Regions from separate parts of the Cytobacillus sp. ABV4_503 genome, predicted to be linked through region 3. Evidence: riboswitches for the same ligand, from Rfam matches in the RefSeq annotation. Region 3 holds a riboswitch; each other region holds the start of a gene.
What was found. Region 3 has a riboswitch for cyclic di-AMP ahead of ACXAD1_RS01805 (cation:dicarboxylate symporter family transporter). Riboswitches for the same ligand answer to the same signal wherever they lie in the genome.
Positions count from the first base shown of each region.

Region 1: it holds a riboswitch for cyclic di-AMP, as region 3 does, so the genes downstream of both, ACXAD1_RS14765 (dicarboxylate/amino acid:cation symporter) here and ACXAD1_RS01805 (cation:dicarboxylate symporter family transporter) in region 3, are expected to answer to the same signal.
Region 2: it holds a riboswitch for cyclic di-AMP, as region 3 does, so the genes downstream of both, ACXAD1_RS14730 (potassium channel family protein) here and ACXAD1_RS01805 (cation:dicarboxylate symporter family transporter) in region 3, are expected to answer to the same signal.

Region 1 covers NZ_JBSWTH010000001.1:2,951,115-2,955,233, forward strand. Annotated here, with positions in the region: gene ACXAD1_RS14745 (serine hydrolase domain-containing protein) at 1-503, opposite strand, end outside; gene ACXAD1_RS14750 (GNAT family N-acetyltransferase) at 619-1,080, opposite strand; gene ACXAD1_RS14755 (GNAT family N-acetyltransferase) at 1,200-1,724, shown strand; gene ACXAD1_RS14760 (hypothetical protein) at 1,974-2,159, shown strand; cyclic di-AMP (ydaO/yuaA leader) riboswitch at 2,286-2,430, shown strand; gene ACXAD1_RS14765 (dicarboxylate/amino acid:cation symporter) at 2,579-3,802, shown strand; gene ACXAD1_RS14770 (MerR family transcriptional regulator) at 3,980-4,119, shown strand, end outside.
Region 2 covers NZ_JBSWTH010000001.1:2,938,751-2,949,655, reverse strand. Annotated here, with positions in the region: gene ACXAD1_RS14735 (endonuclease) at 1-970, shown strand, start outside; cyclic di-AMP (ydaO/yuaA leader) riboswitch at 1,083-1,233, shown strand; gene ACXAD1_RS14730 (potassium channel family protein) at 1,312-1,968, shown strand; gene ACXAD1_RS14725 (TrkH family potassium uptake protein) at 2,015-3,385, shown strand; gene ACXAD1_RS14720 (MarR family winged helix-turn-helix transcriptional regulator) at 3,459-3,893, shown strand; gene ACXAD1_RS14715 (DUF1450 domain-containing protein) at 4,304-4,573, shown strand; gene ACXAD1_RS14710 (FUSC family protein) at 4,768-6,915, opposite strand; gene ACXAD1_RS14705 (YolD-like family protein) at 7,098-7,451, shown strand; gene ACXAD1_RS14700 (tetratricopeptide repeat protein) at 7,541-8,032, shown strand; gene ACXAD1_RS14695 (MEDS domain-containing protein) at 8,111-8,668, shown strand; gene ACXAD1_RS14690 (GNAT family N-acetyltransferase) at 8,695-9,453, shown strand; gene ACXAD1_RS14685 (YhbD family protein) at 9,652-10,275, shown strand; gene ACXAD1_RS14680 (polymer-forming cytoskeletal protein) at 10,296-10,905, shown strand, end outside.
Region 3 covers NZ_JBSWTH010000001.1:331,172-348,444, reverse strand. Annotated here, with positions in the region: gene ACXAD1_RS01860 (NAD(P)-dependent alcohol dehydrogenase) at 26-1,066, opposite strand; gene ACXAD1_RS01855 (MerR family transcriptional regulator) at 1,308-1,718, shown strand; gene ACXAD1_RS01850 (metal ABC transporter solute-binding protein, Zn/Mn family) at 2,043-3,662, opposite strand; gene ACXAD1_RS01845 (GNAT family N-acetyltransferase) at 3,814-4,293, opposite strand; gene ACXAD1_RS01840 (GNAT family N-acetyltransferase) at 4,391-4,924, opposite strand; gene ACXAD1_RS01835 (RNA polymerase sigma factor) at 4,957-5,616, opposite strand; gene ACXAD1_RS01830 (VOC family protein) at 5,709-6,119, shown strand; gene ACXAD1_RS01825 (ABC transporter ATP-binding protein) at 6,331-7,110, shown strand; partial or broken gene ACXAD1_RS01820 (hypothetical protein) at 7,113-8,756, shown strand; gene modA (molybdate ABC transporter substrate-binding protein) at 9,006-9,812, opposite strand; gene ACXAD1_RS01810 (DUF4256 domain-containing protein) at 10,715-11,275, opposite strand; gene ACXAD1_RS01805 (cation:dicarboxylate symporter family transporter) at 11,511-12,773, opposite strand; cyclic di-AMP (ydaO/yuaA leader) riboswitch at 12,900-13,050, opposite strand; gene ACXAD1_RS01800 (dienelactone hydrolase family protein) at 13,363-13,959, opposite strand; gene ACXAD1_RS01795 (NAD(P)H-dependent flavin oxidoreductase) at 14,134-15,105, opposite strand; gene ACXAD1_RS01790 (hypothetical protein) at 15,275-15,490, opposite strand; gene ACXAD1_RS01785 (hypothetical protein) at 15,805-16,404, opposite strand; gene ACXAD1_RS01780 (GNAT family N-acetyltransferase) at 16,710-17,243, shown strand.

The DNA of each region.
Region 1 (4,119 bases), 2.6 Mb from region 3:
CCCAAAAGTATATATCCGGCATTATTATAATGAAATCTCTCCCCCGGCTTGAACATCATTTTTTTATTCTGGAACATAGGAAGAAAATCTCTAAGATGATTTAATAGGTACATTGGCCTTTCTTTCCACAGGTCCTCAAAATCATCCATAACTGACTCATCAAAATAGTCAGGCATTCCAGATGAATGGGTTAACAGGTGATGAATGGTCATTGTCTCATCAAAGAAGGGAAAAACATCCTCCAATACATCTTTAAATCTTGTTTCAAATGATATGGATCCATTCTCGGCCAATTGACAAATAGCAACCGCCGTAAAAACCTTACACCCGGAGGCGATGCCAAACCTGGTTCCTGGATTATTGGAAGTTTCATTTGCTCTATCAGCATACCCCTCTGCTAATTCAAGGATCATATCTTCGTTTTCTTTAACAAGTACGACACCAGAAAAACCAGCATTATTAATTACAGAACTTAACCTTTTATCATAATTCCTAATTAACATGAGTATTCCCCTTTAAGGTATTATTCCATGACCTAAAACAATTGCGGGACAAGAATAACGGTCTCTAATATTTTCGTTAATAAGCATGATTCTTCCATTTGAAAGAAGCGCTTAATCATCCAGTATTAAATAAATATTTCTCAAAAGCAGTAATAGTCAGTGATTCATTTATCTCTCTTTTCTCAAGCTCTTTAAAACCATTCTTTAAATAAAAAGCGACAGCAGGTGTATTCTTAGAACCTGTTGTGACAATCATTTTTTCAATCATTGGCCTCAGTTCAATGAAGTTCAGCAGCTTTTGTGCAATACCCTTTCTAAAATGTTCAGGATGAACAATCAATCTATGAATATCTAAAACATTATTTTCCTCATTAAACGAAATCGCACCGCATAATGTTTCACCAATAAAATACCCAAAGAAAGTCTCTCCGGTTATTCGCAAGGCATCAGCCGTATCCTTCAAAGGCGGTAAATCTGGACATCCAATGATTTCAGCCTCAATTTTATACGCGGGAAGCTGTACACTTAGAACCTGCTCAGCAGCTTTTCGGTCTTTAATATTAATTTCCTTAATCATTATGGTCCCTCTTTTGAAATTAGTTTTAAAAATTAATTTCTCTATCAAAGATCATTTCCCTCTTTTTTGGACGAATGAAGGCATTCCAATATAAAATGATAACTAAGGGGGTGAATTGGATGAATTTAAAATATGAAGTGATAACAGAAGAAAAAATCAGCCTTTGCCGGGATTTATGCAATGGGCTGATGACTTTCCAGAAATCTAAGGCACATATAACACCTGAGCGTTTTGACAGTATGAATTTTGAAACAAGGATGATTCCATCCGCAAAATCTGCTATTCATAATTATATTGTGATTGTTAAGGACCATGAAGAAATTGTGGGCTATGTCTATTCCAATGTTTCTCCGAAGGAAGCCTACTCTAATGATTTCGCCACATTTTTTGATTTAAATTCAGTGGGGAAAGACAATGTTGGGTGCTTATCACAATTCTATATAAAAGATGGCTACAGGCAATATGGAATTGGATCAGTGCTTTTTAACATGTCGATGGAATGGTTAAGTCAATTTAAAGATGTTGAAGATTATTTTATCTATGTGTCAAATGGGAATACAGAGGCCCTTGAATTTTATACACGCAAAGGGTTTACTGTCAGTCACGATATTCTGGAAGGCTTTATTACAGTTTTGCGCAAATAGGAAAGGCCATTCCCCCAGGTTCTGACAACAGGATAAAACTTTCCCCATAATCAATAAAGCTGCTGAACCAATTGGATAAAGTCAGAAGCGAAAAATATCCAGCGGAAATCTGAGCTGGATTTTTTTCAGTCATATTTTTTCATCAGCAATTTTCCCAAAACCAATACCCATAATCTTAAAAAATAATGGTGGACATTGTCATAAATCTTGTTATAATTCTATAAGAAATTACTTTGAAAAGGGTGCTTTATGGGAAATACATGCAGATATGTTGTGAGTGCCACTGGGAAAAACGGCGAGACTTATTATACGCAATGCAAGGATAAAGAAGAGTTAAAAGAGTGGCTGGCGGAACATGAAGACAAGCTGAATAAGAAGGAACTGAAAGTGAAGGACAAAAAAAGACATCCTCTTTTAAGCTGGCTTAACTTCTAATCTTTTTGCTCAAAAATCTAATTGACCTTTTCTATTAAATTACTATTTAATTAATAGTAATCATAGATAAGAAAATCGTATGATTTACAACTTTTATGATTATTGTTAATATATTAAAAAATCATTAATAATTTTTCGCTTAATCTTAATTGAGCGGGGGAACCAACTGTACTTTTTTATAAAAGTACCTGGGGTGAATCCTTTTACAGGTAGGGTACTCTCAAGACCCGAACCCGACAGCTAACCTCGTAAGCGTGTTGAGAGGGAAACACTGCATAAATGCACAGTGGTTATTACCTCTGTGTTTTTTTGTTGCCTTTTTTAGTTAGGATTATGTTTTTTGGGGGTAATATAGGAAAGGCAAAATATTTTTTGTTTCCAGTTTACATTTTTTTACATTATTCATTGGAGGAACGTGTATGAAATTATCAACTAAAATTATTATTGCTCTAATCGCCGGGGGAATCACAGGTCTTTTGATTAACTTATTTGCACCTGGCATTTTCCCCGAGCTAGACAAGTTTTTATTTACTCCGCTTGGAAAAATCTTTTTAAATCTCATCAATATGCTGGTTGTTCCGATCGTCTTCTTTTCCATCACTCTTGGGACAGCAGGCCTCGGTGATCCTAAGAAGTTAGGAAGAATTGGGATTAAGACCATCTCCTACTTTCTGGTAACCACCAGCATTGCAATCGTCATCGGTCTTGCTTTGGCAGCTGTTTTCCAGCCAGGGAACGTTGGTGAATTTGACGTAACAAACGTAGAGTATGAATCTAAAGAGGCTCCTCCTGTTTCAGAGACATTATTAAATATTATTCCAACCAATCCGGTAAAAGCCTTCACGGAAGGCAACATGCTTCAGATTATCACTTTTTCAATTTTTGTCGGATTTGCACTAACCATGCTTGGCAATAAAACAAAAGGCATATTAAACCTTATTGAACAAGGCAATGACATGATGATGTACCTTGTTAACCTGGTGATGAGATTTGCCCCTTATGGAACGTTCGGACTTATCGTTTCTGCTGTAGGCAGTCAGGGTCTGAGTGCCATTAAAGCTATGGGACTTTATATGATCGTTGTTCTTCTTGCATTGTTTATACATGCGATTTTAACTTATGGAGGTTCTATTGCTTTACTTGCAAAGAAAAACCCGCTATGGTTCTTTAAAGGCTTTGCGCCGGCCATGGGTGTTGCTTTCAGTACATCAAGCAGTAATGCGACACTGCCGATTTCCATGAATACTGCTCAGAAAAATTTGAAGGTTCCTGAATCAATCAGCAGCTTTGTTCAGCCTCTCGGTGCAACCATCAACATGGATGGAACAGCCATCATGCAGGGTGTTGCAACTATTTTCATTGCTCAGGTATATAATGTTGATTTAACATTGACACAGCTTATTACGGTCGTCCTGACTGCCGTTCTTGCCAGTGTTGGTACAGCTGGTGTGCCAGGTGTCGGTTTGATTATGCTTGCCATGGTACTTAACTCTGTCAATCTTCCTGTTGAAGGGATTGCATTAATCATTGGTATTGACCGTCTGCTTGATATGACGCGAACGGCAGTCAACATTACAGGTGATGCTGCATGTGCAGTGATTGTAGCGGAAACAGAAGCAAAGAATGAGGCCGTTAAAGCCTAAAATATAAATAACACCGGTTATCCGGTGTTGTTTTTTTATGGAAATCTCTTCCTTCCTGCTTGCTTCTTTATTCAAATTCATTGATTTTCTATTAATTTTTAGTATAATTAGTTTCATAACCATCACGTAACAGTTTGGAGGAATCCTCATGGGGCTGAGAAGTTAAGAATAGGAGAATTGGCTGAAAAAGCAAAGGTTACTAAGAGAACGATTGATTACTATACTTCACTTGGCCTGCTAAAAGCAGAACGTTCCCCTTCAAATTATCGCTATTATGATTATTCCGCCATCGAACGGATTGCTTTTATCGAAAGATG
Region 2 (10,905 bases), 2.6 Mb from region 3:
AGGACAGCCGACTGCGGCAAATACGGTTATTTCCAGCGGGTTTCCAAATGACTATGCTTTGGCTCTGTCAGATAGTCCATCAGAGACCAGCACAGACAGGATGCTTTATGTTCAAATACCTTCCTCGTTCCGATCAGCTTTTGGTTTAAAATCCAATCCATCTTTGATTGGAGAAAAAATTAAGGTAACCGGAACGCTTACCGCCTATTTTTCTCATCCAGGGCTAAAAGATGGAACTGCCTTCGAACAAGCTGGTGATGGAACAGCCGATCCCGGCCCGGAACCAGGGGGATATTATGATGATGCAAACGGAAAAACTGGAGAGGATTTAAAAACAGCCCTCCATACAATCATTGATGACCACACGGAAATTTCCTATTCGAATGTATGGGAAGCGCTGCGCGAAACTGATGAAGATCCTGCCAATCCCAATAACGTCATTCTTTTGTATACTGGCCGCTCTCAGGGGAAATTCACTAATGGTTCTGGCGTCAATGATTGGAACAGGGAGCACGTTTGGGCTAAATCGCATGGGGACTTTGGTACAGCGATGGGTGCGGGAACAGACCTGCATCATTTGCGGCCAACAGATGCTTCCGTAAACAGCTCGAGAGGAAATCTTGACTTTGACGATGGAGGCACCCAGCATTCAGAGGCACTGGGAAACTACTATGATTCAGATTCCTGGGAACCAAGGGATACGGTAAAAGGCGATGTTGCGAGAATGCTTTTTTATATGGCTGTCCGTTATGAAGGAGACAGCGGAGAGGTGGATCTGGAGCTGAACAATCAGGTCAATAATGGCTCTGCTCCTTATCATGGCAAAATGTCTGTCCTGCTTGAGTGGCATAAGGAAGATCCAGTAGATGATAACGAGCGGAGAAGAAACGAAATCATCTATTCTGATTACCAGCATAACCGCAATCCATTTATAGATCATCCCGAGTGGGCATCAGCAATTTGGGAATAACCTTCTGGCAGCACTTTCCGTACAGGGAAGTGCTTTTTATTTTACATGCTATGTAAAAAAAAAGATTGACAAGAGTTTTACATGGGAGTAATTTATATTTATTAATTTCATAGTAACCTTTTTGCTGAATCATTTTGAGCGGGGGAACCAATTTTGATAAACCTGGTTTATCTTGGGGTGAATCTTAGCATATTAAAGCTAAGAAGGGATACTCTCAATCCCTAATCCGACAGCTAACTCCGTAAGCCGAATCGAGAGAAGGGTTGATGGAAACCATTAGCCATTCTTTTATTAAGAGTGGTTTTTTTGTGTTCATTTTCAAAAAGAAGGGAATTTCTTCAATGAAAAAACAGTATGCTGTATTTGGTTTAGGCCGCTTTGGCGGAAGTCTCGTAAAGGAATTTCATGAATTGGGTGTGGAAGTGCTCGCAATTGATGTCGACCAGGAGAAAGTAAATCAATACTCACAGTTTGTGACATATGCAGTTCAAATCAATGGTATCGATGAAGCTGCGATAAAGCAATCAGGAATAAAAAATATTGATCATGCATTTGTTTCATTTGGTGAAAATATTGAGTCCAGCATTTTGACATCCCTGTTATTAAAAGAAATGGGGATTCCAAAGGTATGGGCAAAGGCACATAATGAGTATCATGCCAGGGTGCTCGAAAAAATTGGCGTCGATCGTGTGATCCATCCGGAGCGGGATATGGCTAAGCGGATTGCCCACCATATTGTTTCAGAAAAAATGATTGATTATATTGAGCTGTCTGAAGATTACAGTATGGTTGAGATTGTGGCTACAGATAAAATCTCAAGCAAATCCCTATCTGAATTGAATATAAGGGCTAAGTATGGCTGTAATATCGTGGGGATTCAGCGCGGGAAAGAAATAATCGTTACTCCGCCAGCTGAAGAGGTCATTTTAAGGGGAGATGTCCTGATTGTAATGGGACACAATAATGGAATTGGCAGATTTGAGAGGCATGGAGTATAAGCTTTTTCAATGATGTTTACCATTTAAATGAAGGAGATTATGGACCATGTACAAAGAAACCAGAAAGACAAGAAGAATTGAGCGGCCCAGCACATGGATCAGGATGAATCCTGCCCAGGCTTTGTCTGTTGGCTTTTTAATTCTAATAGCCATTGGCACCCTGCTGCTCATGCTCCCTTTTTCGACTAGTGACAGACATCATTTATCGTTTATTGATGCATTATTTGAAGCGACCTCTGCCGTATGTGTAACAGGTTTAGTCGTCGTGGATACACAAACAACTTTTACTGTTTTTGGCCAGGTAGTTCTTATGGCTCTTATACAAATAGGCGGACTTGGTTTTATGACCTTTGGAGTTCTCATTGCCATTATGCTTGGGAAAAATATTGGCTTAAAGGGAAGGCTGATGATACAGGAATCATTAAATCAGCTTACAATTGAAGGGATGGTCCGTCTCGTAAAATTCGTGGTGGCTTTTACTCTGATTGTTGAAGCAATTGGCGCCATCATTTTGGCTGTTCGGTGGGCAGAAGATTTTGGATTTCCGCAATCTTTATATTATGGGGCTTTTCATTCTGTCTCAGCTTTTAATAATGCCGGGTTTGATATCATGGGCGACTTTAGCAGTGTTACCGGTTATGCAGGTGACATTACTGTCATTATGACGTTAAGCTCACTGTTTATCATCGGGGGGATTGGCTATATCGTGCTGCTTGATTTAAAAATCAATAAAAGCTTGCGGAAACTTTCTCTCCATACCAAATTGGTTTTGCTGATGACACTGATTCTAAATATTTTAGGCACAGTTTTCATATTTCTTTTGGAATTCAATAATCCTGCGACAATTGGTGACTTGGGAATGAAGGAAAAACTGTTAGGATCTTATTTTCATGGTGTCGTTCCTAGAACAGCTGGCTTTAATTCGCTTAATACGGGTGAGCTGACCATGGGCTCTCAGCTTATTACCATGCTTCTAATGTTTATTGGCGGAGGATCAGGCGGAACGGCAGGAGGCATTAAAGTAACTACCTTTGCTTTGATCCTGCTTGCTGTCAGAGCCCTCATCAAAGAAGATGAGGAAGTCAATCTGATGGGCAGAAGAATCCCGAAGGAATTAATTTTTCGGGCGTTTACGATTACGGTGTACTCTATGGGTTTAATAGCACTGGTTCTATTTCTTCTTTCTTTGACAGAAAATGCACCGCTGAATATGCTTTTATTTGAAGTTATTTCTGCTTTCGGCACCGTTGGGATGTCTCTTGGATTAACTCCAGAGCTGAGTCCATTAGGAAAACAATTAATTGCTTTCATGATGTTTGCAGGCAGGGTGGGACCGTTAACTCTTGCATTCGCACTAGCCAGAAAAAGAGAAAAAGCTAACTTTAAATATGCAGAAGAGAAAATCATGATTGGATAAGTAAAGGAAAGTTATCTGGTGTATACGACAGATTTCAATAAAATGCCACCATAAAAAGGATAGGGGATTTTAAATGAAAACCAGATTTAATGACTATATAAGCATTAAGATCCATCAGACAGACCTGAACTTAACAAGCTATATTAAGACTAAATTAGCCCATTTAAATATTGCCCCTGAGCAGAACCTTATTCTTATGCTTCTCTGGGAAGAAGACGGATTAAGCCAAAATGAAATCGCCAGGCGGCTGGATAAAGATAAATCCAACATTACCAGAATGCTGAGCAGTCTTGAAAAGAAAGGATTTATCAATAAAAGCATGAATAAAGAGGACAGCAGATCTCTGAATGTCTATCTAACAGAAAACGGCAAAAATCTCAGCGAGCATGTATATCCAATCACAGAGGAATTTCACTCGATCGTCACATCAGGTATTACGAAAGAAGAGCTGAGAATTGTTGACGATGTTTTAATGAAAATGAGAAGAAATGTAGAGGGTAATAAGTAAAATTAAGATTCTGGCTGTGCAGGATAGAGTGGAATGCTCTTCCTGTTTTTTTGTGAAGGTCTTGAAGACAAAAATGAGAGCAGCAGTAAGAAAACAGTCGCCATGGAATCTATAAGAATTTAAAGCGGCATTCAAAAGAAAATCAGTTTATGTGCAATTAAACATTTGAACCATCTGAATTAACAGGTAAATCGATTCAGTTCCCCTCATTAATAATGTATAATAAAATACTAACAGGTTTGCATATGAGACTTTATTTAAAATTGTTGGAAATGAAGCAATAGAGACGACAGAGGGGCAGCAGATTCGATATAATTATAAAGTCCCCGATATAGGCAGGAAGGGGAATGGAAAACAATATATACTGCCATTAGAGCTTTTAAAGAAAAATCAGAAGGAAGTTTGATCAGGTGAAACTCATCAACAAACTATTCTCAAAGCAAAAAACGGCTTCGATTGAATTTTGTCAGCGGAATCTGGATGCTTTTTTAAAAGAAGAGAGTGTTGCTGCATTTAATCAATTTCTGAGCCAGAAGAGTGTTAACTATAAAGAATACGAATGTCAGAGCAGATGCAAAGAATGCAGGCAATCACCCTATGCCCTTGTAGACGGGAAACTGATTGCAGCGGAGAATTCGGATGAATTATTGATAAAATTGAAAGAGGAAGTAATGAAATAAAAGGAATCGGAGCAATCCGAGTCCTTTTTTATATAATATCATTTTTTCTGGCGTAACCTTGAATGGTTTACGGCTGTTCAAAATAACAAAAACAAAGTCAGAGTGATGCATTTAGTGCATCGCTCATTTTTGAGGTATATTGGGAATGTATTAATCTATTATTGGTCCTGAAAGAGCATAAAAAAGAAGGAGCACTATTGCTCCTTCCCTGCACCAAGGTCTTCTGCCAATTCGATAATCGCTTTGTTGATTCTCCAGACGAAATAAAGATGATGAATCAAATCTCGCTGGGATTGCTGCCTTGCCGGTGCCAATCGTTCAATTTGTTCCCTTTCATTTTCAAGACTATAAACAAGCATGCCGTCTCCGCTGTCTTTAATCAGGTCCATTAATGTCTCAATATTTAGTTCAAGCTTTTCTTCAATCCTTATGAAAACATCGACCAGCTCATCGGGATAGTCAAATCCTTTTCGGTAGGAGGAAGCCACAAGGTGTCTTGCATAGTAATTGATGGCTGAAAATAATGTAATCCATCTGTTAACATCAGCATGGCGCGGGGATCCGGGTTTCTTTATCAAGGATTGCGCTTCAACGTTTATGGTTTTAAGTTTTTGATCCAATAAGAAGCCTTTGCCTGAAAGCTCCTTAACGTTCACATCTTCCCGGAAGCTTCGCACATACTCAGTGACATACGGTTTCAGTTCTTGAAGGTAATCATTTATGGTATCCGCCACTTTTTCCTTCGTTTTCTTTGGGAAAATAAATAAGGAAACTCCGAATGCAATGCCGGCACCGGCGATTGTATCGATAACCCTTGAACTGATAAGGGAAAATGTAATTCCACCCAGTAAAAGGTCATACATAAAAGCAACCAGCATCGTTATAAACATGCTCATTAACGTATAGGAGACCTCAAACAAATAAAAGGCGAAAAAAACTGCTGCAAAAATCAGCGCAATTTCCAGGACGGAATGGCCGCTGACAACTCTTGCAAGTGTAAATCCTATTACTGCTCCAATAATTGTTCCAACCGAACGCTGAAAACCCTTCGTATAAATGCGTCCGATTGATTCGGTTCCGAGCAAAACTATAAAAGCGGTTAAAAGAACCCAGTAAGGCTGGTCAGGCGAAAGAATCTGGCCGGCAATGATGGAAATGATTGCAGCAGTCAATGCCTGAAAAGCTTTTTTAGTGGAAGGCTTGATGCCCTTATCTTCTTCAGATGGTTCATCTTCATTTTCGCCTTCAGCTGCCTCATCGGATGATTTAATCTCATTGTCTTTCACTTTATGAAGTGCCTGCTGTATGGTTATGCCGCCCTCGATTACATGGTTCGCAATGGACTCGATTCGCCTGATCAAAAACAGCCATCCAGCAGGTTTGTCTTCCCGGCTGAACAAATCAATAATAAGCAGGCGAAGGGCCTGTACAGCAAGCTCTGCTTCACGCAGATTTTGTTCTTCATATTGCTGGGCAAGAACTTCAGCATCGCGAAGAGAACGGGTTACCCAAACCAGGAGTTTTCTCAGCTCATCAATTTCAAGAGCATTCGCTTTTTTTAAGCTTCGAATTGAGTCTGTCAGTGTTTCAATCAGCATACCTGCATCAAATATATATAACCTCAGCTGAGTAGAGGTCAGCCCTGGCCATAATTTTTGAACATCTTCATCATTTACATACTCTGAAACCATTACTGCGTATTCCCTGAGCTTCAGCACGTTTCTCCGCAATTCCTCCCGCTGCTGGGGAGTCATTTCCTTGGCTTTCATCCCCTCAATTAACAGGTTGAACGTAAAATTGCTTTGGAAATGAAAGGAGCGAATGCTTCTTTTCAGGTTTTTCGCGGTGTCCTGAAACAGGATGAAATTGAACAGGAAAGCATACGCGACCCCTATCCAGATGCCGAAGTAAAAGGATGGAAGCTGACTGCCTGATAACTTTAGGATAGATGAAAAATAAAGTGTCATGAATGCAATCATGCATAGAGAAAAATACCGTACGCCAAAGCGGGTTAAATAAAAGCTTAAGAATATTAACAGCACCATTGCAATATCGACAAAGACCGTGCTTCCCGCCAATAGTGAACCAATCGATACCCCCGCCATGGCAGAAATTCCAAGCAGGCCAGTTGTGAGCATCTTACCTTTTTTAGAGTCATCCATCACAATCATGATGCCAAGCATGCCAGCCATTCCGGACACGATCGCCGGAGTGAGAGCGGCTTTAGCACCAGCGCCAGCCAATTGCATGATAAGCAAAGTCGTAAAGACTGAAGCCATTAAACTTAAAGTGGCCCGTCCAGCTTTTTGAAATCGGATAAGCCCGGGATCGGATGCAAGCAATCGACCGAGCCACCGGTGTTTTATAGGGAGCTGCTTCATTGTTTCACCAATCTTTTTAGAGAGTTAAAGATTATTTTACCACTCGTACTTTTATTATCCAAATGAACCAGCTTGAGTTTTTTATGCTTTACTGGTTTAAATACAGAACAAATGTTCTATAATAGAAGATGGAGGGATTTACTATGCCGCTAAAAGACAGAGGGAAAATAAAATGGCTGCCAGCCCATTTCATGCCGGAACACCGGGCGATGTTAAGAAAATTGGAAACTGAACAAATGGCACAAAACAAGCCGCTTATTGATGAATATGAATTGGAGGATTATGAAAACAAAATTCACTATGCAATGGAATTTGCCTTTTTTCTAAAAGTAAAGGTTTGGCGTGGTGGATTTTTCTGCGAATACACAGGGAGGGTAAACAGGCTGGATAGCATCAGCAGAAAAATTTATCTGGAAATGGAAGATGGGTTTCTTGAGAAGGTCATGTTTGACGAAATCACTGCGGTTGAAGTGAAAGAACGGTGCAGAGAGTCATAATTCAATTTTTGCAGAAAAGTTGAAGCCTTACCAACCATTATTTTCAATTTTTAGATATAATAGAAAGAAAGCGCTGATCGGAGGTACATATGAGCACGGACTTAGAAAAAGCGATTGTACTTCGCAATCTCGGAAAATACAAAGATTCCAACCTTCTGCTTATAAAATTGGCTGAACAGTATCCCTTAAACCCAGTTATTCATTATCAGTGCGGCTGGAGTTTTGACGTTTTAGGGGAGGAATCGAAGGCTGTTTCTTATTATGAAAGAGCGATCGAACTTGGGCTTCCTGAATCAGATCTGCAAGGTGCTATTTTGGGTCTAGGGAGCACATACCGGACACTTGGGGAATATGAAAAGTCAAAGATGGTGTTCGAAAAAGGGATCTCCCAGTTTCCGGCTAATCGTGCAATCCAGGTGTTTTATTCCATGACGCTCCATAATTTAGGCCAGCATAGGCAGGCCATGGAGCTGCTCCTAAAGTGTGTGGCCGAAACCTCTGATGACCCAGAAGTTTTGCAATATAAAAAAGCGATTACCTTTTATGCAGATAAACTTGATGAAATATTTGATAAAGATTAGAAAACGGATATTCCAAAATACATGATATGAAGGTGGATAGATAAATCAAACATCTTTGAATTATAAGGGGTAATTTTAATGAATGAATGGTTAATCGATTTAATGGATAATCTTAAAAGGTCAAACGGCGGCCATATCCTTTATCAATTCGATCAAAGAGACTGCTATCTTCAAAATGCAGTCTCTTATATATCTGCAGGTGCCAAAAGCGGCAGCCATGTTTTATTTGTGGAGAACGACCGTAATTTCCTTCAGATTGATAAAGAGATAAGAAAGCTGTTAAACAAAGAGGAATTAAAGAGAGTCCACTTCGCGAATAACTTTGATTTTTATTATTCGAACGGGGATTTTAATCCTGAAACAGTGTTGAATTTTTTTCTCAAAAACATACATCCTTATTTGGAAAGCGGTACAAAGATTTTTACATGGGGCCTGGTTGAATGGGGAAACGTGAAGGACTATATTCCGTTAGTGGAAGCGTATGAAAAGAAAATTGACAAGGTCATTTCTGAACAGGGTCTGATTTCCCTGTGTGCTTATGATAACAGCATTACCCCTCTGGAATTAAAGAATAATTTAATGCGCTGCCATGATGTGCTAATTACAGATAAAGAATATAAATACTTGCAAAACTAAAGTGTTTGCTATTTTAGGAGATACCGATGGACAAGATCACTTTTCATGATATTTATAAACCGGGACACACCGTTCTGGAAAATGAACTATTTATTCACAACCATAATCCTGACATGCTCCTTCAGTATGACAGCAACTTTGTTGTTTTTAAAAGAATGCCTTCTGATCAAGAGTTTGAGGAGGCACATCAATATTTAAGAGATTTTCATCAGAAATATGGCCAAAAGCATGTAAGGTTTTATTTTCCCGATGACGAGGAGCTTTCTGGAGAGCTTCTGGCTTTTTTTCAGAAAGATGAGGATTATACGGTTGGTTTCTTAGAGTTATTTGCCATCCATCCGGCTGATTTTCCTGATGTTCAGGAAAAGGAAGAAATCATAGTCAAAAATGTTACGGATGAAACATGGAATGATTATCTGGAATTCCAGTATGAGCAGGATTCGGTATATGGGGGAAATTTCGCAGAGAAAAAGAAAGCTCAGCATCTTAGAAATTACAGCGATGAATGCATTCAGCAGCATATTGCATACTATAAAGGGAAAGCTGCCGGATCTGTTGATGTCATTATCAAGGAACGAACAGCTGAAATTGATGGATTGATGGTCCATGAGGATTTTCAGAAAAAGGGCATCGGCAGCCGCCTGCAGAAAGCGGTGATGGATCAGTTTAAGGATAAAACCATCATCCTTGTTGCAGATGGAGAAGATACTCCAAAGGAAATGTACCGCAGGCAAAATTATCAGTATCTTGGAAAGCAGTATAATCTGTTAAAAATATATGAATGATGTGAAGCCTGGTTCTATAGAGAACCAGGTCTTTTTGTGTCAATAGAACATTGTTTTGTTGATGGAAGAGCTTCCAGGATTGATTTCACGGTACAAAACCATAAATTTGTCGAAAAATATCAGAAAAAAATGAATAAAACAACATTATAACGTAACAGTGTTATGTTACAATGGTAACATTAGAAAGGAGTCCTGGAATTGAGCGATGAATTAATTTCAAAAAAAGAAGTCCTTGATCTAACTGGGATTTCTTATGGGCAGCTTTATCGGTGGAAAAGGAAAAGCCTGATACCGGAGGATTGGTTTGTCAGAAAATCAACCTTTACAGGGCAGGAGACTTTTTTCCCAAAAGAGAAAATTCTGGAGCGGGTCGATAAAATACAAAAGATGAAGGATAGCCTTTCGCTGGATGAGCTGGCAGATGTGTTTTCTCTGAATGCTTCACATCTGAAGATGACAAAGGAAAGTCTGATTGCTAAAGGGATAGCTTCTGAACCGGTTATGAATATCTTTCTCGAAACTCAGGGGGAGCTTAAAGAATTCAATTACCATGAGATTTTGAAGCTTTATATACTTTCCATCCTGCTTGAATCGGGAGATATCCATATAGAGGAAGGGAAAATGCTCCTTCAATTATTGAACGATCATCAAAGTATCCTGCAGCAGCCAAAAGCTGTTATTTGCTTTATTCGCAAACTTGGAATGTCCAGCTGCCTGGTTTCGGTTAACGGGGAACAAGTCCTGCTTGAAAAAGGAACAAAAGTGGCAGCCACTTTATCGATAGAACATTGTGCAGAGGAATTAAAATCCAAATTGGCATAGGGGGAAAATTTGCTGTGAATATGAAAACGCTAGGGAACTTAATTATTAATGGAGTTGGATCGTCTAATGGAGGTTCATTTGAAAAGGTTGAATTAAATGGCAAGGGAACTGTAAACAGTGATATTGAATGCGAGAGATTCCTTTGTAACGGTACGGGCACTGTCCATGGAAACGTAAAAACCGAAAAAGGAAAGATCAGTGGTGCAGCAAAAATCCACGGAGCTGTTAAAGCTGAATCCCTGATTATCAATGGCTCGGCTGCCATTTCTGAAGCCGTCAGCTGTCAAAAGCTTGAGGTCGCTGGGAAATCCTCTATTGGAGGCTCTGTAAAATGCGATGTAATCGATGTGAATGGAAAAGTATCTATTGAGGGAGACTGTGAAGCGGAAATCTTCAGTGCTGAAGGGACTTTTTCAGTAGAAGGTTTACTGAATGCAGAAACGATTGATATTAAGCTTTTTGGAGACAGTAAAGCGAAAGAGATTGGCGGCAGAATAATTAAAGTGACACAGCATAGAGAGACCCTATTTAAATTAATCAAATCCATCTTTCCCTTGAAGCTGGAGGCAGATTTAATTGAAGGGGATGACATCGAACTCGAAGGCACAGCAGCTCTTGTCGTAAGAGGGA
Region 3 (17,273 bases):
CAATGATTAACTTATCATTCACACATCACATTGTGCTGATATCAATCACAAATCGATACTTCACATCTGATGCTAATACGCGCTCGTAAGCTTCATCTATTTGATCAGCTGTAATGACTTCAATCTTTGGAGCGATGTTATGTTTTGCACAGAAATCCAGCATATCCTGAGTCTCACGGATGCCTCCAATCATAGAACCCGCAAAGGAACGGCGATGGCCGATGAGCGAGAACACATTGACTGACAATGGCTCTGCAGGAGCACCTACGTTAACCAATGTTCCATCAAGCGTGAGCAGCGAGAAGTAAGCATCTATGTCGATCTTTGCACTTACCGTGTTAATAATTAAGTCAAACGTTCCGGCAAGTTTTTTGAACGTTTCCTGGTCGTTTGTGGCAAAGTAATGATCTGCACCGAATTGCAGGCCGTCTTCTTTTTTATTCAATGTTTGCGAAAGGACGGTCACTTCTGCACCCATGGCATGTGCAATTTTAACAGCCATATGGCCAAGGCCGCCCATACCGACAACCGCTACTTTCCTTCCTGGCCCAGCTTCCCAATGATTTAGCGGCGAATAAGTGGTAATACCCGCACAAAGCAGCGGGGCTGCCGCGTCAAGCTCAATGCTGTCAGGAATTCTGAGTACAAATTCTTCCTGTACTACAATGTGCGTAGAATATCCGCCTTGAGTAGGCTCGCCGTATTTGTCCACACCAGCATAGGTTTGGATATTTCCTTTGAGGCAGTATTGTTCTTCTCCTTTACGGCAGTTTTCACACTCACCGCAGGAGTCAACCATACATCCGACTCCTACCCGGTCTCCTGCCTTGTACTTTGTAACCTCAGCTCCTACTTCCGCAACAATTCCTGCAATCTCATGCCCGGGTACAAGCGGATAGTTCACAGGGCCCCACTCCCCATGAGCAGTATGAATGTCAGAATGGCATATGCCAGCATATTTAATTTCAATCAGAACATCATGCAAATCCAGATCGCGCCTTTTGATTTCAGCCGCTCTAAACGGCTTGTCCGGACCATCAACAGCCCGCGCTTTAGCAGTTATCATGAATAAACCCTCCCGAGAATATTTTAAGAGAATGATAGTTTTAATAGAAATCAATTAAGTTCCCATCGTTTTTCTCTTTTCACCACCATGTTAAAGCTTATAGTTAACTCTAGGTCAAGTGATAAATTCTATTTTTTCAATCCCAGTAAAGTGACTTTGACATTAGTTAAATACCATGATATTCTCACGTCATACCTTATAGTTAACTCTAGGTCTAATCTATAAGAATAGGAGATAAATAATGAAGACATACACAATCAGCGAAGTGGCAAAAGAATTGAATCTGACAGTTTATACCCTACGCTACTACGATAAGGAAGGTCTGATGCCCTTTGTAGAACGGACCCCCAGCGGAAACCGTTTATTTAAAGAATCCGATCTTAGTGCTCTAAAAGTGATTGAATGCCTGAAAGGCACCGGAATGCCTATTAAAGAGATTAAAAATTTCATTGATTGGTGTTCTGAAGGGGATGCCACACTGCAGCAAAGATATGACATGTTTCTGGAGCGAAAAGCAAATGTAGAAGCACAAATGGAAGAACTAAGAAAAACAATGGAAGTCATCGAGCATAAATGCTTATACTACAAGACTGCACTGGAAGCCGGAACGGAAGATATTCATAAAGAAGATAAAATAGAGATTAATAGCTAAAGCCGCCTGTATTTAATACAGGCGGCACTTTTTAACTTAAAAGCGATCTAATAAAAATTACAGTAAACATCCAATCATGTTTTTCTTGATTATAGAAAAAATAGAATCTGCCGCAATCTGCAATGTTAAAATGGGCCTTTTCTTCAGAGCCGGGAACATTCTAGTTTCTTGCCTTACATACTAGATTTCTTTTTGATTTCATCGTGAAGTTCAAAGCATATTTTTCATCTAATTTGCTATCTGATATTCTGCAGAACCAGTTTCTTCTTTTAGTACGTAATAATGAATCTCTTAATTCATCATCCTCCTATTCTGCTCCGTATTTTAGTGCTCCATCATTTCATGGGCAATGTCATGGCCATCCATGTCAGATGGATAGTACGTAGGCCAATGGGTAACTTCATCCAGCAATTTTTCCCGGTCGTCACCCCAATACAGGTGATAGTGACTAGCTGCTGTCGGATAGATGCTATGATCACTAAACTGAATATATTGAGGAAGACCTTCAGCTTTTGCTTCTAGTTTAAATACATATCTAACCCCTCTATTTCCCGCATCATATGTCAGAATTTCATACCCATCGTAGATATACTCCCCAGAATATTCTTCTCCGTTTTTGAAAAACGTTACCTTATTCCCCTGTATCTGAATTCGTCCAACATTTGTTTGGTATCCTTCATTATAATATTCCTTATATTCTTTAGCTGTCATCTCACCCCCATGCTCTGCTTTATGAGCAAATACTTCGTCAAGGGTGCCATCTTGAAGATATGGGTATACTGACTGCCAGTCACCTTCCCAGTCGGATAAGGATCGATCCTTCACTTGACTGTTTTCAAAATATCCTTCATAAATTTTTGCTGTTTCTTCATTATGGGAATGAGTATGGCCATGATCATGTTCATCCTCTTCATTTGTTTCAGATGATCTCTTGGATGATGGTACTGATAAAGCTTTTGTCAGTTCCTCTAAGTTGTGCAGCATGAGCGTAAAGTAGTCCTCATTATTCTTTATATCTTCTTCTGTTAAAACCGATAAATTGTGTATACGTAAAGCCTCTGCATCAATTTCCTTCCTAACTATGTCTGCCACTTTCGGAGTTATATTCTGTTCAAAAAATACATGCTTCAAACCATGCTTTTCAGCAGTCTTAATGATGTTTTGCACCTCTTTATGTGAGGGCTCGTTAGCAGGGCTCAAACCGGATACTGCGATTTGCTCGATCCCATAGCTTTTCTCCCAATAGCCATAAGCAGCATGAGATACAATAATTTTATTTTCAGGTAAATTTCCAAGCTGTGTACGGAAGTCCTGGTCTAAGTTTTCGAGCTTCCCTTTCAGCTCCTCAAAGTTTTGGTTAAAAATCTCTTCTTGCTCAGGTTTTAATTCAACTAATAAATCTTTTATATGCTCTGCCAGTTTAATAGATCGAATAGGATCCAGCCAAACGTGAGGATCTTGATCCCCATGATTATGTCCAGCATGTTCGTCCTCATGACTGCCTTCTTCTTCATGCTCATGGCCGCCATCCTCTCCTTCATGGTCATGTACATGCTTTTCCAAGATAATTTCTTTTGATGCTTCAAGTACCTTGACGTCATCAGATTGAATAGTTTCCGAGATTTTGTTTGCGTATGATTCCAAACCTGCCCCATTATAAATAAAAGCATCAGATTCAGATATTTTTATCATATCGCTGGTGGTTGGTTCATATGTATGCGAGTCTGATCCCGGTGGCAGAATAGACTCCACAGAAGCTTGATCTCCTGCGATTTGTTCGGCAAAAAACTGAAGAGGATATACGGTTGTATAAATCTTTAACTCTTTGCTGGATCCTTTTGGTTCCCTCTCACTTTCACTGCTGTTTGCAGTTTTTCCTCCACACGCAGCCAGCGTAAAGATGACTATAAATAAACTAAGTAAACCTGCGAATCTTTTTAACAATGTTATTCCCCCTTTACTTAGGGAATATTTTATCGTAATGATTACGATTTGTAAATAGTAATCATTACGATTTTGATACTGTACCCTTTCAACTCCTTTGTTTAAAAAGAAAAAGCTGCTATATTAGCAGCTAATTTTGCATAAGCACCCATTAGTTCAATACCTTTATCAATTCAATTTCATCTCTGATTGGAATACCATCATTTCCAATTAAGGGTATCTCGGGTTTTACCTTCCTTGCTTTCTCAACCGCATTTAGAATAATTTGGGACAGGATAAATCCTCGTTTCTGATAAAATTTTAATGCTAATAAATTATCGTTTGTTGTTATAAGTTTAACGATTTTACAATTTTTCTTGATAGCAAGATTTTCTACTTCTTGAACTAACGATGTACCTATCCCCTTCCCTTCTTCCATACTATCTAAGGATATAATTTCGCATTCATTATCTATAATTAGGTAAGTAATTAAGCCAAAGATTTTGTCTTCTTCATTTATAACAGCAAAACCATCCAGTGCACTGCAATCATGAATCCCACTGGATGTAACCATTTCCGGGCTTCCCCAATGCAGTTTAAAAAATTCTATTATTTTATTTTTTGGTAAATCCTCAACTGCGTAAGTTTTCATTCAGCCACCTCAAATGTTATAAACTCTTCTTCCTCGTCTTTGTAATGAATAAGCCACCTGCCTGCCAAGGTTTCACCTTAATTCTCCTATGCAGAGTCTACCTTTTATCTTTAAGAATTGAATATACATAGGTATCGTGTGCTTCTCCATTTTGCTGCATATAATCTCTTAGAACACCCTCTTTTTGAAACCCGGCTTTAGTCAGCAGTTTATTAGATGCCTTATTATCCATAAATACAACTGCCCCAATACGAGTAAGTTCCAGCTCCTTAAATCCATATTGAATAACTTTCGATACAGCTTCGAAAGTATAGCCTTTTCTCCAATGTTCAGGATGTATCTCATATCCTATTTCTGCCCGCCTATGTTTGAGAGACAATGCATTGAAGCCAACAGTCCCTATTATTCCTTTCTTCCCTTTAAGTTCAATTCCCCAGCGCATTCCTTTTTTCTCCCTGCAGCTATTTGCAAAAAAGTCAATAAATGCTTCAGCTTGTTCCATCTTTTCTAATGTTTCCTGCCCATAGTAACGAGTCACATTGTCATTTGAAAAACAAGCAAATATACCCTCAGCATCTTCTTTCAAGATTTCTCTCAGCTTCAATCTTTTAGTCTCTAAAGTCGGTATCACCGTTTTCTCCCCTTACCTTCTATAGCTATACACTATCTTGATAATATCTGAAGAATATTTCCATCAGGATCTGAAATAAAAATGGCATGGAAACCCGTCTCTCTATTGGCAATTACCTTGAAATGTTCTGTCTGCAGCAGTCGATAATAGTAAAATATCTTTAACGGCTGCTGGTTTTTAATGGCTAATGAAAATTCTTTTAATAAATTGTCATTGAATGGCTGTTTTCCAGTAACTAGTGAAGTACTTTTCTTCAATGAAGTTCTTGCCCGGTGAAGGGCTGTTTTAATGGATTCATTACTGACTCTCAGCATTGCGGCGATTTCTTCAGAGGTATATTGGAACACATCTTTTAACGTTATTAGCATTGCCTGACGGAGTGGAAGTGTACAATATAAGATTTCTACTAAACTGTCCCACTCCGTAAAATCCCAGCTTTTCGCGAATAATTCATGAGGGTCCGTCAGAATTTCACTTTTCTTGCGCTTTTCATCAATATAAATATTTCTGGCAATGGTGTACAAATAAGTTATGTTCATCACCCGGTCTGGCTCTTTTTCTCTTATTCTGATCCATTTAATCATTGTCTCCTGGGTTAGATCCTCGGCCAGCCATTCTGAGGATGTTAAGGATAAACAATATTTATATAGCCTCAGAGAAATTTCCTCAACAGTTAAAGATTCAGTAATCATTTTTCCTCCAAAAAAAATATTTTCATTATTTGTAACTTTTCTTTTATTATAATCGTTTGTATAGGAACAAAAAATAAGGAGTGTGATCTTGCATGTTTAAGGTCGGCAGTATTTTTATTCCGGTTACGGATTTGGAAAGGTCAAAAAAATGGTATGAAGTAAACCTTGGTCTAACGAAAGTAGATGAGTGGCAGGAAAACGGGGCTGATCATGGTGTGGGCTATGTTTTTAAGACTGACACCACAGGTCTTGCTTTAATCAAGGTAGAAAAGCCTCAGCCAACAGAATTTACTGTCAAAGGGAAAAATAAAAACGTCTATTATAATTTCGAAGTAGATGACATCCAGCTAGCTTACGATCGGTTGAAACAAAATGGAGTGGAAACAACAGACATTCATGATTATGGGATGATGAAAGGGTTTGATTTCTTTGACCTTGATGGGAATGCCTTCAGTGCAGTAAGTGAAGAACTGAATTCGCCGTACCATAAAGACAATTTGTAAACGTAAATAGTGGAAGCAGCCAACGATGTGCTTCCACTAACCTGGCTTTTAGCCTGCGAGGATACTCCCTGCTCCATTAACCTTGAATTCTTATCCCCTCAGCTTTACATCGCAATTAATAAAAAAGGAATTCCCAAATCCCCCTTTAGCAAACAACAAATCTAATGTTACACTAGAATTAATGGAATAATTTAGAAATGGGGTTAAGGTGATGGGGGAAGTTATATTAGAGATTAGTGATTTGAGAAAGAAATATGGTCCGAAGTCCGTGCTGAATGGTGTATCTTTTCAGGTAAAAAGCGGGGAAATCATCGGGTATATCGGCCCGAACGGCGCTGGAAAAAGCACCACTGTCAAAATCATGCTTGGCATTGAAGATGACTATTCAGGACAGGTCAAAATCTTTGGCCAGGATATTTCGGATGGAAATATCGATTATAAAAGAAAAATCGGATACGTGCCGGAAATCGCTGAAGTATACGATATTTTGACCGGCCAGGAATATTTGACCTTTGTTGGCGAATTGTATGGTCTCGATTCGGACCTCGCCAGTGATAAGGCAAAAAGCCTGATGGAACTATTCGGCATAGGGGAAGTCTACCATTCCCGGATCGCTTCTTATTCAAAAGGAATGCGCCAAAAGCTTCTCATTATCTCGAGCTTACTGCATAATCCGGAACTTCTGTTCTTTGATGAGCCCATCAATGGCCTGGATGCAAATAGTGTCATGATATTCAAAGAAATCATGGCACAGCTTGCTGAACAGGGAAAAACGATCTTTTATTCTTCTCACATTATGGATGTGGTCGAAAAAATAAGCAGCCGCATTATTCTCCTGCATGCAGGCAGAATTGCTGCTGATGGCACCTTTGAAGAGTTAAGGCAGCAAAATACGGAAGGTTCACTTGAACAGATTTTCAACCAGCTTACGGGATTCAGTGAACATAAGGAACTTGGTGCCAGATTTGTTTCGATCGTAAGGGAGATGTAGGGATGCAGGACTATCGCACTCTTAAACTATTGGATCGTTTTGAGCGGATTTTCAACAGCTTTGGCGTAGATTACAAGATAATGAGAAGACTCCTGCAAGTAAAGTTAACGATGGATGGACGGCGTGTGCCCACCATTTTCTCGCAGAATGCAAAAAAAGACAACAAAGAAAAGAACAATCAGTACATAAAATCTTTATGGATTTACGTATTGTTTGGGCTGTTTTTGATTCCATTTGTGCTAATGGGAGACAATTATCTTTTCCAGATGAGCCTATTTTATGGGATTTTCACCTTTTTCGTTATGACCTCCATGATTTCTGATTTCTCTTCGGTTTTACTGGATATCCGGGACCGCAACATCCTGTTTCCAAAGCCGGTCGACCGAAAAACGATCAGCACGGCAAAAATGGTTCATGTTACGATTTATCTTTCTTTCCTTACCATTGCGCTTACGGGAATCCCTTTGATAGTGGGACTTATCAAAAATGGGCTCTTATTTTTCCTGATTGCTGCCGTAAACATCATCCTGATTGATTTATTGGTTGTTGGTTTAACCGCACTGATCTATTTATCGATATTGCGATTTTTTGACGGGGAAAAATTAAAAGATCTCATCAACTATGTCCAAATTGGGCTGTCCCTTATGATCATGGTTGGCTATCAATTGCTTATTCGCTCTTTTGAGTTAATTGACTTAACGGTTTCGCTTCAGCCAAAGTGGTGGCAGATATTCATCTTTCCAATGTGGTTTGGGGCAAATATCGAAATGATAATGAAGGGCACATTCCAGCCGTTTTATCTCATCTTTTCAGCATTAGGACTCATTGTTCCGATCCTGTCCATCTGGATTTATATGAAATTTACCAGCACCTTCGAGCAAAACCTGCAAAAGCTTGCTTATCATGGAAAAGCCAAAGAAACGAAACGGAGTAAAGCGGGACAATTCCTTCTCAGCACCATTTGCCGCTCACCTGAAGAATGAGCCGTTTTCCGATTTGCCGGCAGCATGATGAGGAATGAGCGGGACTTTAAGCTGAAGGCCTATCCGTCTCTGGGTTTTTCCATCGTAATTCCGTTTATTTTTATCATGAATACTCTTCGTGAAGATTTTGCACAGCTATCTGACAGCAAGTCCTATTTAACGATTTATTTTAGCTTGATCATCATTCCGACCATCATGATTCTTCTAAAGTATTCAGGGAAATATAAGGGTGCCTTTATTTACCGGGTTGCTCCACTCAAACAGCTAAAGCCGGTGTTCAGCGGTACCATCAAGGCATTTATCTTTAAGTTATATTTGCCAGTTTACTTGCTTCTAAGTGCACTATTCCTTTTCCTGTTCGGGGCAAAAATTCTGCCTGATCTTGTCGCTGTATTTATCAGTGCCTGTCTATATGCGGTCATTTGTTTTATGGTTCTAAAGAAAACCCTGCCCTTTTCGGAGTCTTTTGATGAGTACAATCAAAACGGCAATAGTGCCATTATATTTGGATTGATGCTGATTGTAGCCTTATTTGCCGGCCTTCATTTCGCCAGCACTCTATTGCCGTATGGAATCTATCTGTATTTGGTGCTTGCGATTATTTGCCTGGGCATTTTTTGGAAGCTGGCTTTCAATATTACTTGGGAACAGATTGTAAAATAACCTGCAGGACGTTTTTCAAAGGATGGTCATTTTGATATCGGCTAGCCGCTTAGCGTCTTTTAGCTGCCACTTTTGGCAGCTCTTTTTTTGCCTCTTACTGTCACCTGATGTTTTATGCGAATTCCGGCTCTCCTGCAATAAAAATAGACATCCCGCAAAGGGAATGCCTTCTAATTTAATCTTCTGGCTGGGATCGTTTGTGTTTTTCCTGGTAACTCCGGCAGCCATTACAACTGGTGACTATTTAACTTATTTAAGACCTTTAAACCCATACTCTTCAAAAATACTCATTGAATTTTCATTTTGAAGATAATCATAGAATAACTTGGATTCCTCTGGATGTCGTGTATCCTTAACCACACCTAAAGGATAAATAATGGCATCATGAGTGTTTTCATCTGCCGTGTCCACAATGTTAACTTTTTCAGATATTAATGCATCCGTTTTATAAACAATTCCAGCATCCACATTATTTGTCTCTACATATGTAAGTACTTGCCGAACATCTTTGGCATACACCACTTTTTCTTCTATGCTTTTCCAAATACCCATATTTTCTAAAGACTGCTTCGCATATTTCCCTGCAGGAACAGACTCTGGAGTGCCGATAGACAATCTATCTGCTTCAGTAAGGTCATTAAATGATTTAATTCCCTTTGCTGATTCTTTCGGCACCACCAGAACAAGTTCATTTCCAACTATATCAATTCCATTCTTTTCTTCAATAAGTCCGTCCCGTACTAATTTATCAAATTTATCCTCTGCAGCTGAAAAGAAAAGATCAGCAGGGGCTCCCTGAGAAATTTGCTGCTGAAGAGAGCCAGATGCTCCAAAATTAAAGTTTACTAGCATATTCGGATGCTCTTTTTCGAAGCTTGCTTCAATATCTGTCAAGGCATCCTGCAGGCTTGCTGCTGCCGAAATAGTCAATTCCACTTTTTCTCCAGTTTCTTCCTGCTTCTCCTTTCCTGTATTTTTAGACTGGTCACTGTTTGAACAACCAGCCAATAATAAAAAAAGTACTATTAACGAAAATAACAGGTATTGCTTTTTCATTATGAATCTCCCTTTCTAATTAGTTATATCTGATTATAACTGCTATTGCTCTGGTTATCAGCGGCCAGGCCATTGTGTCAGATCTCCGGGCAAGAACATATGGCCCCATCTGAAGGCTTTACATCAAAAATAGAAAGCTGCCATAAGGCAGCTGATTTAAAACAGAAAAAATTACTCATTTTTATATTTTCACTGTACCCCGTGCTTTATATCAAAAATCCCTAATGTTCCACAAATTAAAACACCTAATCCCAATATACCGGTAAGAATCCAATTCTTATATCAGCTGTTGATTAAACTAAATAAACAACGTGACGCAATTAATAATGCTCCATATTTTGCTCGCCATTTTTCCAATTTTAAATGGTTTTCATTACTCAAAATAGTTCCACTCCATTTCAGACCTTTCAATACGTATTTAAGCATCAAGGGGTATTAAAAACACCCTCAGATGTTAAAAATCAGTTAGAAGTACAGTTGCTCAAGAAACCCTATAAATAGGGCTGATATTATAAAGATAGGTATTGAAATGAATATTTTATTTCGCAAACTAATAACCTCGAATTGGCTGTATAACTTACTTACAACGATAAAAAGAATGATTAGGACAGGCACACTTATACATATGGCAATTAAATCAACACGTGTAAAGGGTTTGCTGATGTATTTATCAAAGTTGATGTTAATAACAAAAAGTATGGAAAATAAAAAAAATTGATAAAAACAAAATCTACCATAAATCATGGGTGATTACCTCTATTGTGTAATTTTTAATATGGATTCATTATCTGCTTATTAAGGTAGTTCCACAAAAATAGCGTTAATCCCTTCCAGGATCAACGCCTCAATCAGTCTGAGTGCACTACTGCCCTTTTATCTTTACACTTAGATATTCCTCGAATCTAAACCCTCAGCGAGCCGCGGAAACCCCTTGCACCATAGTAGGAATCGGCTCCATTGTGATACACAAAAACAGTGTCGTAGCGGCGGTCACAAAAGATAGCCCCGCCAAGTTTTCTGATATTCTCAGGAGTTTGCACCCAGCTGGAGGTTTTCTTATCTACATGTTCAAGCTCCTGAAGCTCCCGGTATTGCTCTTCTGTTAAAAGCTCAATGCCCATGGCAGCTGCCAAATCCATAGCGCTGTTTTCCGGCTTGTGTTTTTTCCGTGCATCCAGCGCTTCACGGTCGTAACAGACACTTCTGCGGCCTTTTGGACTTTCAGCTGAACAATCATAAAATATGTATTCGCCGGTCTCTTGATCATGGCGGACAACATCCGGTTCACCTTCAGTTCCTTCCATTTCATTGAGTGACCACAATTTTTCAGGATTGGCTTCGAGCTTATCTTGTACATCAGCCCACTCCACACCTTCATGGCGATGCATGTTTTTTTCAAAACGCGCTTTCAGAGTTTCCAGCAGTTCATCACGCTGTTCTGGTGACAGCTCCATATTTCCCATTGTCAAGTTAACTCCTCCTAGTTTTTACTCCATTATAATATAATTATGACCATTAAGGGCTATTTGATAAAAGTGGAGCATCATTAACTTTACATAAACCACCTTCGGACTCATTCTCGTCGGTTTCCCGCTTTTCTGTCCGAACCTGCTCCGCCTTTCCCTCTTTATGGAATGCCACAAAAAACAAAAAAAACACTAACAAATACGTTGCCATTTGTTAGTGTTTTCCAATCTATTATGAAGCTTGCTGCTCAAATCTTTCTTCTGCTGGAGGGTTAAATTGACCTTCCCACTTTGCAATAACAATCGCCGCAAGTGAATTCCCCACCACGTTAACGGCTGTTCGGCCCATATCAAGGATACGGTCGATGCCGGCAATAAAGGCAAGGCCTTCTGCAGGCAATCCAATTGTGCTGAATGTAGCCAGCAGCACGACAAAGGATACGCCTGGCACGCCCGCCATTCCTTTTGATGTAACCATCAGTACTAACATTAATGTGATTTGCTGCCCTATGCTTAATTCTATGCCAAACATTTGTGCAATAAATAAAGAGGCAATGGCCTGATATAAAACCGATCCGTCCAGGTTAAAAGAGTAGCCTGTTGGAATTACGAATGAAGCAATATGTTTCGGGCTTCCCGCCTTCTCCATTTTGTCCATAATTCTTGGAAGCACTGTTTCAGAACTTGCAGTTGAAAAGGCCAAAATTAATTCTTCTTTAATCATCTTCAGTAATTTAAAGATGCTGAACCCGACAACTTTGGCCATAACTCCTAACACAACAAGAACAAAGAAAATCATGGATCCATATACAGTAAGCGCCAGCTTGCCCAATGGAATCAGTGAGGCAAAGCCATACTTGGAGATCGTTACACCAATTAAGGCAAATACCCCGATTGGTGCATACTTCATAAATAGGTTTGTCACATAGAACATCGCCTTGGCAGTACCTTCGAAGAATCTCAATACCGGCTTTCCCTTATCCCCAATTGCTGCAATTCCAAGGCCAAATACAACGGCAAAGAAGATGATCGCCAGCATATCGCCTTCCACCATCGCCTGTACCGGGTTTGTTGGGACTATATGCAAAAAGGTATCCGCTATCGACTTGCCCTCTTGCTCTTCATTGGTTTCAACATAGCTTGAAATATCGCTTTGCTGCAGGCTGTCCATATTCAGGCCGGCACCAGGCTGAATCACATTACCTGCAATAAGGCCAACCACAATGGCAACCATGGTCATGCCGATAAAATAAGCCAATGATTTCCCGCCAAGCTTACCAACGGACTTTATGTCTCCAACACCCGCAATGGCAACAATTATTGTTGATAGTACAATGGGAACAACAATCATTTTAATTAAGCGGATAAAAAGATCGCCAAACGGCTGAAGGACACTTTGCGCCGCTTCACTTCCATAGAAAATACCGCCAACAGCGATCCCTAAAATAAGACCGATAAAAATTTGAGTGGCTAAACTTAATTTAATTTTTTTCATCAATTACCCTACCTTCTTGTTTAGTTTTATACGTGCTGCGCAGGCAAGGGAAACAAAGATGATCCTGATAAAAAAGAAAATCGACAAAAATGCGGATTTTGTCAATTCACACTATTTCATATTCTCTTTTGTTTCCTTAAACGCTGACGAGGTTAGCTTTCGGGTTAGGACTGTGGAAACAGTAAGCCCTTCCATCGATAGGATTCACCCCAAGCGGAAACTCCGCTGTAAATATTGGGTCCCCCGTTCTTAAAATAAGATTAAGCATAGATCACTAGATCATTATATTATTTCAAGATAATTTTTGTAAATAGTTAAGTATTACCGGAAGTAAACTAAATGGTCACTTTAAAACACTAAAAAAAGCTGAAATCAATGAACTTTCAGCTCTTTCACTTTGTATAATAATCAACCTTTGTACAAGCAAAACAAAAAAGTATTTGGCTCCGCCTGCGCCAAATACAATGATAGCCACTCATGCTATCCCCGCTATATCTAAATTAGCAGCTTTGTATTAAGAATATTGAACGAGCCTGTAAACCTTTTATTAAAATTCCCCTAGATAACACTCACCTTAGCTTTATAATACTCAATCAACATGCAATAAAAAATCCATCGTTTTGCTAAATGCTTCTTGGTCTGACTTTGCATCATATCTAGAGGAATAAGGATCACTGAATCCATGTTTTCCTGTAAATTTATGTACTTCAATTTTCTTTTTTTCTAAAGCTAATAGTAACTCGTCAACATTAAAAGACTGCTCATCTTGCGGAAAGAATAGCATTACAGGACACTGTGGTGTTAACTCTAAATAATCCCTAACCCTTGAACCGTAGTATCCAACTATTCCATCCACACAATCTTCTTCACTGCAAAGCCAGGCAACAGTTGCACCTATACTAAATCCAATGATATATATTTTTTCGTATTCATCTTTAACATCTAATAATAAATCTTTAATTTTTCGGGCAGCGCTGGAGAATCCTACATGTTCCATAAAATGACGATAAGCGGCTTCCTCTTGAGTATATTCAAAAGGTCTCTCTCGCTCTGATAAATTTGGGCAAATCAAATCAAAACCCTGCTTTAATAGTAATTCGCAAAAACTCTTTATATGCTGATTAATTCCATAGATTTCGTGGATTACGAGGATTAAAGAATTTGAATTACTCTGCCTTTTCATGATTACGACCCTTTTTCTCCATATTTCTTCTCCCATTCATCGATCCATTCTTTACACTTATTCCATTCAAAAGATATTCTATATTTAATGATTTATTCCTTCATCATCTAAACACCCTTTAAATCAAAAAAGCCGCCTATTTGGCAGCCAGACTTGAAGCAATTCACCATTATGAAATTATACACAAGCTTCATATTCCGTTCTAAGGTTATTGATGATCGTCTGAACAGGCAGGATTTCGTTAATTTCATGGACTCTTGCCCCTGCAAATACGAGACCATTCTCACAGTCCCCATCCATGGAAGTTATCAAGGAATCCATTGTGCAAAAGCGATAAGAGCAGTTTTTCAGGCAATCGATGCATTTCTTTATTTTCACCTTTTTATTGTCAGATATCTGCTCTGTAAAGTTGTTCTTAATGGCACGGCCTTCCAGTCCTACGGTGGTCTGCACCATGACGATATCTTCCTGTTTGGCATGGACATACTTTTCTTTAAAGGATAATGGTGCATCACATTCGTGACTTGCGACAAATCTTGTTCCCATCTGAACACCGGAAGCACCGATATGAATGGCATGAGCGATATCTCTTCCTGTCATGATACCTCCAGCAGCAATGACAGGAATCTTAACGGCTTCCACGACTTCCTGTAAAATATCGAACAGCGGTCTTTCAGTCCCTAAATGCCCTCCCGCTTCATTGCCCTCTACCACAACAGCAGAAGCACCAAGCCGTTCTGACATTTTAGCCAGCCTTGCAGATGAAACAATCGAGATGACCGGTGTGCCAGATTCTTTGCCCCAGCTGTACATATCTCGTGATATCCCAGCACCTGAAATAATGAAATCAGCCTTTTCTTCAATCGCCGCTTTCATTTTTTCAGCAAAATCATTCATGGCAAAAAGAACATTCACCCCAATATAGCCCTCACCCTTGAGAGATGCCTTAGCCTTTCTAATATGTAATCTTAAATCTTCGATGCTGATTCCTGTTCCGGAAATAGTTCCAATCCCTCCGGCATTCGCAACAGCTGACGACAGGCCACTTAAAGAAATGCCTACGCCCATACCACCCTGCATGATTGGAAATTTAGGCTTCATATGACCAATTCTTAATTGTGGAAATCTCAAAAGAATACCCCATTTCATCGTCGAATTATTTCTTCTCCATTATTGTGCGAATGGGGTTAATTGAATAGTGATAAATATAATACCTGATACTATAATCAGGTGATAATTTAGCGATTGTCACAGAATGTTCAAGAAAGAACAAAGATGATGGTCCAATTTTTATTATCCTATGTCCGATATATCAAAATCAGCACAACTCATCTTTTTCTTCTTCAGTAATTATACTAAAAGAAATATTGAGTTTATCCCATACCCAAGCATGAAAGATTTCGTCTATTTCTTTTTCCAAGGCATTATCATCCCGACTTTCGTCAAGACCCAATTTTTCAAAAGTGAATGTCTCAGTCGCCTTAGCACCCTCATACCGGGCACTGCTAAATGAGAAAGTAACTGTTCTGCCCATGGTGTATCCCCCTTTATCAGGAAGTATTCATTTGATCAGTACTTACTCGCATGAAAATCTTTTACCTGCGTTTTTGAAATATAAAATGCAATAGGTAAGCTAAGCCTATAAAAGTTATCGTGAAGAAAAATACTTTAATTATGGAAAGCTGCTCTATTAGAGGGGTGTGCGTTGAACGATCCGATGAAAAAATAGTCCACCAGCTTGGTTCGGGAAATAGAAAAGATTCTATAACCCAGGTGCAAAAGAATAATAAGACTAGAAACCAATAGAATTTCATAAGTTCTCCCTCTTACACAGTTAATACAAAAACTTCAATTCAAAATCCTTACACCATTAGGATCCACTAATGGTTTCGTTGAGAAACCCTTTAAATCAGCTTCCCTGATTGTAACTGTCCCACCAATTACCGACTTGATTGAGCTGACAGGCTTTCCAAACAAAACAGAAAGATCATCTTCTAACCCCTTTTTCTTTGTTTCTAATCTTAATTCTTCTATTTTTATGTTATCAGTCATCGAATCTACTATATCTTTGTTTGTTTGAAGTTCTATCCTAAAAGAATAAGGGGTTGTAATAAACGTTCTTCGTTCCCCCCTATCAACAGTCCAATTCATATTATCTGCATTTAGGCATATAAGTTCTTGTTCCTTTTCAGATACCAAAAAGCCTATATGGTCAAATATAATCTTCTTCCCATATCCAAAAGTGATATTTATGCTCCCTTTTCTTGCTTCAATTATACGAAAATGAATATTCTTCTTCCGGAAACCATCCCATACTAAGGGAGGATCAAATTTCTGGAAGTCCCCCTGGTATTTTCCGATACGCTGATATATCCTAAAGCCATTATTCACGTAAAACTTTTCTGTTTCTTCCACATGCGGAGTCCAAAAATGATAATGAAAAAGCACTGAAATCACCTCTTTATAAAGCGCATTACCTACATATTCAATATAAAATCAATATCTCCTTTAAAGCGCATTACCTACATATTCAATATAAAATCAATATCTCCTTTAAGGCGTTTTTACGTATGCTGATACCGTTGACCATTGCCCGATAACTTAATAAAATGAAAACATCCCAAATTGGAGGTTTTTGTTTGTTGAACTTATGTTTAGAGCTGGAGGAGTAACACTTTCTACATGGCTGCCTGCATGAGAAAGTGCCATTTATATCGAACTTTATAAATCACTTAAAGAACAGGAGACTATAAATGGATATTTTAATTCGGCAAGAACTCCCTGCAGATTATCATTCCACCGAAGAAATGATTAAGGAAGCTTTTTTAAATGAAGAATACAGCGACAAGACAGAACATCTCCTTGTTAAAAGAATCAGAAATTCGGACGCATTCATTCCGGAGCTTTCTTTAGTAGCGTTAACTCAGGCTAAGGAGGTTGTGGGTCATATACTTCTATCAAAAATTACAATAGCTGATTGTGAGAAGGCTGCAGATTCTCTGGCACTTGCCCCCGTTTCTGTTGCTCCCGGTTATCAGGGAAAAGGCATCGGCAGTCAATTAATTCGAGCTGCACTTAACAAGGCTAAAGCGTCCGGATATCAATCTATAATCGTTCTGGGCCATAAGGATTACTATCCAAAGTTCGGCTTTAAGCCAGCCAGCCTTTGGAATATCCATGCCCCGTTTGAAGTACCTGACGAAGTGTTCATGGCTCTGGAATTGACAGAGAATGCTCTTAAAAATGCTACAGGGGTAGTCCATTATTCAAAAGCTTTTTCAGAATAAGAGGGCTGGATGAAAAAAAGAGCTGACGAT